DNA from 2 places in the Pantoea allii genome. Region 1 is predicted to be linked to the other one. Evidence: predicted binding sites of a transcription regulator. Region 1 holds the regulator's gene; the other holds the start of a gene.

Evidence for each region. The regulator ArgR, encoded in region 1, controls arginine synthesis, uptake and breakdown. The targets are predictions, from matches to a motif close to ANTGAATAAAAATACANT.
Region 2: a site for ArgR is predicted at 2,401-2,418, ahead of argC (N-acetyl-gamma-glutamyl-phosphate reductase). Genes of this name have one in related genera too.

What each region holds. Positions count from the first base shown of each region.
Region 1 covers NZ_CP125958.1:531,289-535,639, reverse strand. The annotation lists gene mscM (miniconductance mechanosensitive channel MscM) at 1-707, shown strand, start outside; gene mdh (malate dehydrogenase) at 758-1,696, opposite strand; gene argR (transcriptional regulator ArgR) at 2,249-2,719, shown strand; gene yhcN (peroxide/acid stress response protein YhcN) at 3,213-3,476, shown strand; gene QNH99_RS02555 (YdgH/BhsA/McbA-like domain containing protein) at 3,552-3,824, shown strand; gene yhcN (peroxide/acid stress response protein YhcN) at 3,918-4,181, shown strand.
Region 2 covers NZ_CP125958.1:216,449-220,799, reverse strand. The annotation lists gene QNH99_RS01015 (argininosuccinate synthase) at 1-476, opposite strand, end outside; gene argB (acetylglutamate kinase) at 501-1,277, opposite strand; gene argC (N-acetyl-gamma-glutamyl-phosphate reductase) at 1,292-2,296, opposite strand; gene argE (acetylornithine deacetylase) at 2,465-3,613, shown strand; gene ppc (phosphoenolpyruvate carboxylase) at 3,964-4,351, shown strand, end outside.

The sequences.
Region 1 (4,351 bases):
TCACCACACTGACTAAATATCTGTTGTTGCTGATTGGTGGCTTGCTGGGCTTCTCATTGATTGGGATTGAATGGTCGAAGCTACAATGGCTGGTGACCGGCCTGGGTGTTGGCCTGGGATTTGGCCTGCAGGAGATTTTTGCAAATTTTATCTCCGGTCTGATTATCCTGTTTGAAAAACCCATTCGTATCGGCGATACCGTCACTATTCGCGATCTGACTGGCAGTATTACGCGCATTAACACCCGCGCCACCACAATTACCGACTGGGATCGCAAAGAGATTATTGTGCCCAATAAGGCCTTTATCACAGAACAGTTCGTTAACTGGTCGCTGTCAGACTCCGTCACCCGCGTGGTGCTTACCATCCCTGCGCCTGCGCAGGTAAGCAGCGAGGAGGTGACTACCTTGCTGAAACTGGCGGCTGAACGTTGCAGCTATGTCCTGGATACACCACCGCCGGAAGTCTTCCTGGTGGATTTGCAACAGGGCATACAGTTGTTTGAACTGCGTGTGCATGCGGCCGAGATGGGCCATCGCATGCCGCTTCGCCATGAATTACATCAGCTTATCCTGCATGGCTTTGCAGAACATGGCATTGAAATGCCGTTCCCACCGTTCCAGATGCGTGTCGAAACCTTAAGCAGAAAAAGCGCTGCCGGGACGGGGGCGCCAACAACGCGGACCTTCAGATCAGGCGGACTGTAAAATAAAAAACGCCCGGTATGACCGGGCGTTTTCCTGTTTGGGCGGTGATATTATTGCTTCACAAACGCTTCGCCCTGGGCGATATCTTTTTTCAGGGTTTCCAACATGCCTTCCAGCGCCTGCTGCTCAAACGGACTCAGCGCACCGACAGCTTTATGCTCCGCGATACCGTTCTTACCCAACAGCAGCGGTTGCGAGAAGAAACGGGCATGCTCACCCTCGCCTTCAACGTAGGCACACTCCACAACATTCGCTTCGCCGTTTAAAGCACGGACCAGTGACAGACCAAAACGTGCGGCGGCCTGCCCCATAGATAACGTTGCTGAACCCCCGCCGGCCTTCGCTTCCACCACTTCTGTACCGGCATTCTGGATACGTTTGGTGAGATCTGCGACTTCCTGCTCGCTGAAGGTGACGCCAGGAACCTGAGACAGTAACGGCAGAATAGTGACACCAGAGTGCCCACCGATCACCGGGACTTCTACTTCGCCAGGTTTTTTACCTTTGAGTTCAGCCACAAAGGTGTTGGCGCGAATAATGTCCAGCGTCGTTACGCCAAACAGACGATTCTTGTCATAAACACCGTGTTTCTTCAGCACCTCAGCCGCAATCGCCACTGTGGTGTTAACAGGGTTGGTGATCACCCCAATCAACGCTTTAGGTGCCGTAGTGGCAACCTGCTCAATGAGATTACGCACAATGCCGGCATTGACGTTAAACAAATCGGCGCGATCCATACCGGGTTTGCGTGCAACCCCGGCGGAGATAAGCACGACATCAGCACCTTTTAAAGCGGGGGTGGCATCTTCTCCACTGAAACCCTTGACCTTAACCGCGGTAGGAATGTGGCTAAGATCGACCGCAACGCCCGGTGTAACGGGAGCAATATCGTAGAGAGAAAGTTCTGAACCTGCGGGAAGCTGGGTTTTGAGTAGAAGTGCTAGCGCCTGGCCTATGCCACCAGCGGCACCGAGTACGGCAACTTTCATTCATAACTCCTTATTAAGATGGGGCAGAGAAAAGCAGAAATTCCATCTGTGTCAGACCTAAATCAACTGCTCAGGCGATGACGCGCATCCGCGACTATTTTACGTGCTTACGCACTTAATCTCCGGATTAAAAACGCACTTAATCATACCACTATCTTCCGCACGCCGGATTGCAGTCAGATGGCAGACCTGTTCGTCCCGTCAGCATTACCTTGGGTAAGTGACATTCACAAATGCAGCCTTTCCACCCGGTAACCCTCCAGAGTGTGATCGATATAACCTGAGACCGACAATCTTGACGTCGGCAGACAGAGAACGGCAGTGTACATTTTTATTTTCTTACCTCATCAATAATATAACACCTTTGCAACCTTTGCCTTTTCAGGCTGTGAGCTGGGTTTTGGTCTGAGTAAATTCTTTGCTATTATCGCCGCCCGCGATGGATACCGCTTCGTACAATTAACAACCGATTGCATAAAAATTCATTTATATGCATAATAATGACTTTACTGCGGCCCGAACCGCGGTTTTTCTTACGTTTACTGGTAACTTATGCGAAACCCATCGAAACAAGACGATCTGATCAAAGCCTTTAAGGCTTTATTAAAAGAAGAAAAATTCAGTTCTCAGGGCGAAATTGTTCAGGCGCTGCAGGAAGACGGCTTTGAGAACATCAACCAGTCTAAAGTTTCTCGGATGCTGACAAAGTTTGGCGCGGTGCGCACCCGCAATGCCAAAATGGAAATGGTGTACTGTTTACCCGCCGAACTCGGGGTGCCTACCACGACGAGCCCTCTGAAGAATCTGGTTCTGGACATTGACTACAATGACGCGCTGGTGGTGATCCATACCAGTCCTGGTGCCGCACAGTTGATTGCTCGCCTGCTGGATTCTCTGGGTAAGTCCGAAGGTATCCTTGGCACCATTGCTGGTGATGACACTATCTTTATTACCCCAGCCCGCGCCTTTACCGTCAAACAACTTCACGACGCGATCCTTGTGCTGTTTGAACAAGAGTTGTAGCCGTTACGCCTGACCGGCAGCACACTGCCGGTTTACCCTGCCCTTTCTCTTTCATCCCTTCTCCAGACCATCGCTCGCAAAATACATTATTTTTCAATGATTTAACATTAAGCCGTAATGCTTTCAGGACAAGAAATATTGGTCATACCTTTTATGCCACTTACCATTACGCGCTATTTTACACTGCTTTACATTCAAATAGTGGCGCTATCACCCAGACCAAAATAGTTAAGCAGCCAGATCGACCATGATTTTTCGCACTAAAAGTTAAAGTCACGCATCTTACTGTTTTTATGCGTAATTACCTGCCTGAGATAGGTTTTTCACCAATTTTAATAACTTTTGGTTATAAAAAAATCCCATAAGGTTAAATTGAGTCAACAAAACATTATTAGGCAGGTATTAATTTCTGCCGTTATTAGTCCTATACTTACTTTCGTGATGTGAATCACACTAATAAAAAAGAAGAACAACCACGACGAGGACATCTTTTATGAAAATTAAAACTACCATCGCTGCCTTAAGCATTTTATCTGCCCTGTCATTCGGCGCTTCAGCAGCAGATTATATCTCTGCTTCACAAGCACAGAATCTGCAATCTGTCGGCACAGTCAGTGTCAGTGGTGTGGCCGGTGCGCCATCCGATATCAGACAGCAACTGAGCGATAAAGCCGATCAGCAAGGTGCAAAAGCCTTCCGTGTTATTGAGGCCTACAACGATGGCAACTATCACGCGACCGCTGAGCTGTACAAATAAAATCGTTGGTACTGACAGGTAACCAGCTGCTATCCACGCGTTCGCTGGTTAAACATTATTACCGGAGAATGAATCATGAAAACCCAATTAACGATTGCCGTGCTGAGCCTGGCTTCACTGCTCTCTTTTGGTGCTAACGCCGCCAGCCTGGTAACGAATCAACAGGCGCAGGATATGAACCTGCAGCCGCTGAATCAAACAATTAGCGTGAGTGGTATCAACGGCGACCAGACCAATATTCGCCAGGTACTGTCGCAGAAAGCCGATGCACAAGGTGCAGGCCACTACCGCGTCATTGAGAACAACCGTGACGATACCTTCCACGTCACCGCTGAACTGTACAAATAAGCTATCCGCGGCCAGGCGGCCGCCCCTGACAAGATCGATGACCCGCTCTATGTTATTCATTCCGCAGGTTGTTGATATAAATGAGGAAAAATCATGAAAATCAAAGCAACCATCGCAACTGTTAGTCTGCTCTCCGTAATGACTTTTGGCGCTTCCGCAGCGCAACTCGTGACAGCAGACCAAACGCAGAACTTGCAACCTGTGGGAACCGTAAGCATCAGTGGCGTTGCAGGTGCCCCTGTCGACTACCGTTCACAGCTGTCTCAGAAGGCAGATGAACAAGGTGCCAGCGCTTATAAAATTATCGAAGCGAACACCGGTGACAGCTATCACATCACCGCGCAGCTGTATAAATAGTTCCTCGTCTTAAGTATGACGAACCCTTTAGCCCCGCTCGCCGGGGCTTTTTTTATGTCCGTCAAACAGAGAAAGTCCGGCATTTGTCACGATCCATGCCGGGGACCCGAAGCCGTTCTGGCAGCATAAAAGGGGGTTATCGCGGTGTTCAGGGATGTCAGTAGGCAGAT
Region 2 (4,351 bases), 310 kb from region 1:
TCACGTGAACGCAGGTTCCACTCACGCCATGGCGCAACGACTTTCAGCTGGGGGGCCAGTGCGGTATAGGTGGTTTCAAAACGGACCTGGTCATTGCCTTTACCGGTCGCACCGTGGCACAGGGCATCCGCACCCACTTTCAGCGCCAGCTCAACCTGCGCTTTAGCGATGATAGGACGCGCCATTGAGGTGCCCAGCAGGTAAGTTCCTTCATACAGCGCACCGGTCTGCAGCACCGGATAAACGTACTCGCTGATAAACTCTTCACGCAGATCAACAACGTGACATTCTGATGCACCCGACTGCAGCGCTTTCTTCTCAACGCCTTCCAGATCGCTACGTTCCTGACCAATATCAGCCACGAACGCGACCACTTCACAGCCGCCATAGTTTTCTTTCAGCCATGGAATAATGGCGGAAGTATCCAGACCACCAGAGTAAGCCAGAACGATTTTTTTGATGTTTTGCGTTTGCATTTCGTAATCCTTGAATCTGAGTCGTTAAGCGAGAATCCGGGTGCCAATGGACACACCGTTGAAAAGGTCAGGCAGTTGCTCGGCATGACGCCAACTGGCGATATCGACCGGGCGGCCCAGTGTGCGCGCAGCATCCAGCGCGGCGTTCACTTTCACAATCATGCCATCGGTAATGATGCCCTGCGCAATCAGCTGCTCTGCTTTGTCAGCGGTCATTTCTTCAATGCGCTGGCCTTTACCGTCAAGAATGCCACTGACATCCGATAACAAGACTAAATCAGCACCCAGCGTAGATGCCAGCGCCGTTGCGGCCTGATCGGCATTGACGTTCATTAACTGGCCGTCATCGGTGATGCCGATTGAGCTGACCACAGGCATATATCCCGCAGCCAGCAGCGTGTTGACCAACGCAGGATTACCCGGTGTGGCATGACCGACATGACCCAGCGCTTCATCCAGCTGCGTCACATTCACCAGGCCCGCATCACCCAGGCAAAGGCCAACCGCATGAATGCCATATTTTTTTGCCCATGCCAGCAGGGTTTTGTTTGCCGTACCCGCCAGCGCACCGGTAATGATGTCAATCTGGTCGGCAGGCGTCACGCGTAAGCCGTTCTTTTTTTGCACTGGCAGCGCCAGTTTTTTCATCAGTTCATCGACCAGGCAGCCGCCGCCGTGAACGACGATCAGTGGGCGCTGATGCGCTGAGCGATAGGCCAGCAACGCGTCAAATAAACGGGCCAGCGCTTCTTCGCTGTCTAACAGCACGCCGCCCAGCTTGATAATCAATGGATTGGTCATGGTTTACTCGTCCGTTAAATCAGTGACTGCGTTTCAGGGAAACCGAAACGAATATTAAGGCACTGCACCGCCTGGGAGGCCGCCCCTTTGAGCAGGTTATCTTCTGCAGCCACGACAATCAGATGTTCGCCCTGAACGGCAAAACCGATATCGCAGTACGGCAGTCCGACCACTGCCTTCAGTGCCGGCACGCCCTGTTCGTAAACGCGTACCAGCGGCTTATCGTGGTAGGCATTGTGAAAAGCTTCAGCCACATCATCACGGCTTACACCAGCCTTCAAACGGCAGGTGACCGTCGCCAGAATCCCACGCGGGAAACTGCCCAAATGCGGCGTAAAAATCACCGGTGTGCCCAGGTGCGCCACAATTTCAGGATAATGACGATGATTAAAAATACCGTAAGGTTGCAGGCTGACTTCGCAGAAGCTGGTGCCGATGTTGGCTTTACGTCCCGCACCACTCACGCCGCTGGTGGCGTTAATCACCGGCCACTGCGCGTCATTCAGCAAACCCGCATCTAACACGGGCTTCAGCGCCAGCTGGGAGGCGGTTGGGTAGCAGCCCGGAACGGCCACCAGCTGGGCTTCTTTGATTTTTTCCTGCTGAAACTCTGCAAGGCCGTAAACGGCTTTATCCAGCCAGTCACCATGCTGGTGAGTGAAGCCATAAAACTGCGTGTAAAAGTCGCCATCGTTGACGCGAAACGCGCCTGACAGATCGAACACCACACAGCCAGCTTTGAGAAATTCAGGGGCCAGATCGTGACTGACTTCGTGGGCGGTCGCCAGAAACACCACATCCACTTTGTCTGCCCATTCGGCGGCATTGCTCAACGGCTGCAGTGGCAAATCCACCACGCCTTTCAGCTGTGGATGAAGATCAGACAGGCGCTTACCCGCATCGGGACTTTGCGCAGACACCGCCAAAGCGGTTATGTTGATATGTGGATGGCGATTAAGGAAGGTGGCAAGCTCTACGCCAGCATAACCACTGGCACCAACGATCAGCGTATTCAACATCAGGCTGTATACCTTTATTACAGTCACACGTTCCGGGTCGCGGCCTTGCCCCGTTGCCCACGATGTCGTTTGCAGCGATTTAAGGTTCACATGCACACGACGTTAATGTATTTTTATTCACTATTAATGCATGAATATTGATACATCCTAACTCAAGGACCGTCAACAGTGAAGACAAAATTACCGCCTTTTATCGAACTATACCGCCAGTTGATCGCAACGCCGTCAATCAGCGCAACCGATGCCGCGCTCGATCAGAGCAATGAAACTTTAATCAATTTACTGGCGGGCTGGTTCCGCGACCTGGGTTTTACTGTGGACGTGCAGCCCGTACCGGGAACGCGTCATAAATTTAATATGCTGGCCCGTACGGGAAGCGGTGCGGGCGGCCTGCTGCTTGCCGGACATACCGATACGGTTCCGTTTGATGATGGTCGCTGGACCCGCGATCCTTTTACCCTGACCGAGCACGACAATAAGCTTTACGGTCTGGGCACCGCCGATATGAAAGGCTTCTTTGCGTTTATTCTGGACACACTCCGTGATGTGGATGTGACAACCCTGAGTAAGCCGCTCTATATTTTGGCGACCGCAGATGAAGAAACGACGATGGCGGGCGCAAAATACTTTGCAGAATCCACACAGCTCCGTCCCGACTGCGCCATCATTGGTGAGCCGACCTCGCTGAAGCCGGTACGGGCGCACAAAGGCCACATTTCCAATGCAATTCGTATTCAGGGGCAATCAGGCCATTCGAGCGATCCCGGACGCGGCGTCAATGCCATTGAGCTGATGCATGAGTCGATCACCGAACTTATGCAGTTGCGTAATACGCTCAAATCACGTTATCACCACGATGGCTTTGCGATCCCCTATCCGACCATGAACTTTGGTCATATTCACGGCGGCGATGCGGCAAACCGTATTTGTGCCTGCTGCGAGTTGCATATGGATATCCGACCGCTACCGGGACTGACCCTGAGCGATCTCGACGGCCTGTTAAATGAGGCACTGGCTCCCGTTAGCGAACGCTGGCCGGGACGGATTACCATTGAAGAGCTGCATCCACCGATCCCCGGCTACGAGTGCCCTGCTGACCATAAACTGGTCAAGGTCGTCGAAACACTGCTGGGTATCCAGACGGAAGTGGTCAATTACTGCACCGAAGCGCCTTTTATTCAGCAACTCTGTCCGACGCTGGTGCTGGGCCCGGGTTCGATCAATCAGGCCCATCAGCCAGATGAATTTATCGATACCGCATTTATTAAGCCAACACGCGCACTGATAAGCCAGGTTGTGCAGCATTTCTGTCACTAATTGTCATCAATCGGGGCATTTCACTGAATTAACAGCAAAATGCCCCGCCATTCTGCGGGATTTAATAATAAGAATAACTTATCCCACTTCTCCCCCATCAAATTCCATGAATTTCCGGCAGTTAGCTGCACGTTTCCTTCACTTTAAGTCAATTGACGAACGGAAGATTACGTGGCTAGATAAAAGACGATGTTATACCCGCAGGGCAATCATCCCACTTTATTCAGCTTGCGACAGGCAGCAACTGAAGAACCTCGGTCAGAGCCGAGAGGACAACGTTGCTGGCTTTTGTGCTGCCTGAAAAGGCCGGGTATAGAGGTTTATCAAGACGATAAGGGTGTCAGGGTCACATGAACGAACAATATTCCGCAATGCGAAGTAATGTCAGTATGCTCGGCAAACTGCTCGGGGATACGATCAAGGATGCGCTGGGAGAGAATATCCTGGACCAGGTGGAAACCATCCGTAAGCTCTCTAAATCATCCCGTGCAGGCAATGACACTCATCGTAAGGAATTGCTGAACACACTGCAAAACCTGTCAAACGACGAGTTATTGCCCGTGGCACGTGCATTCAGTCAGTTCCTTAACCTCACTAACGTGGCGGAGCAGTATCAAACCATTTCCCGCAGCGGCGACGGCGCAAACCATCCCGAACTGTTGAAAAAGACCTTTGAAACGCTCAAACAAAACAATCTCAGTGAAAGTGCCATTCACGCCGCTATTGAATCACTGTCAC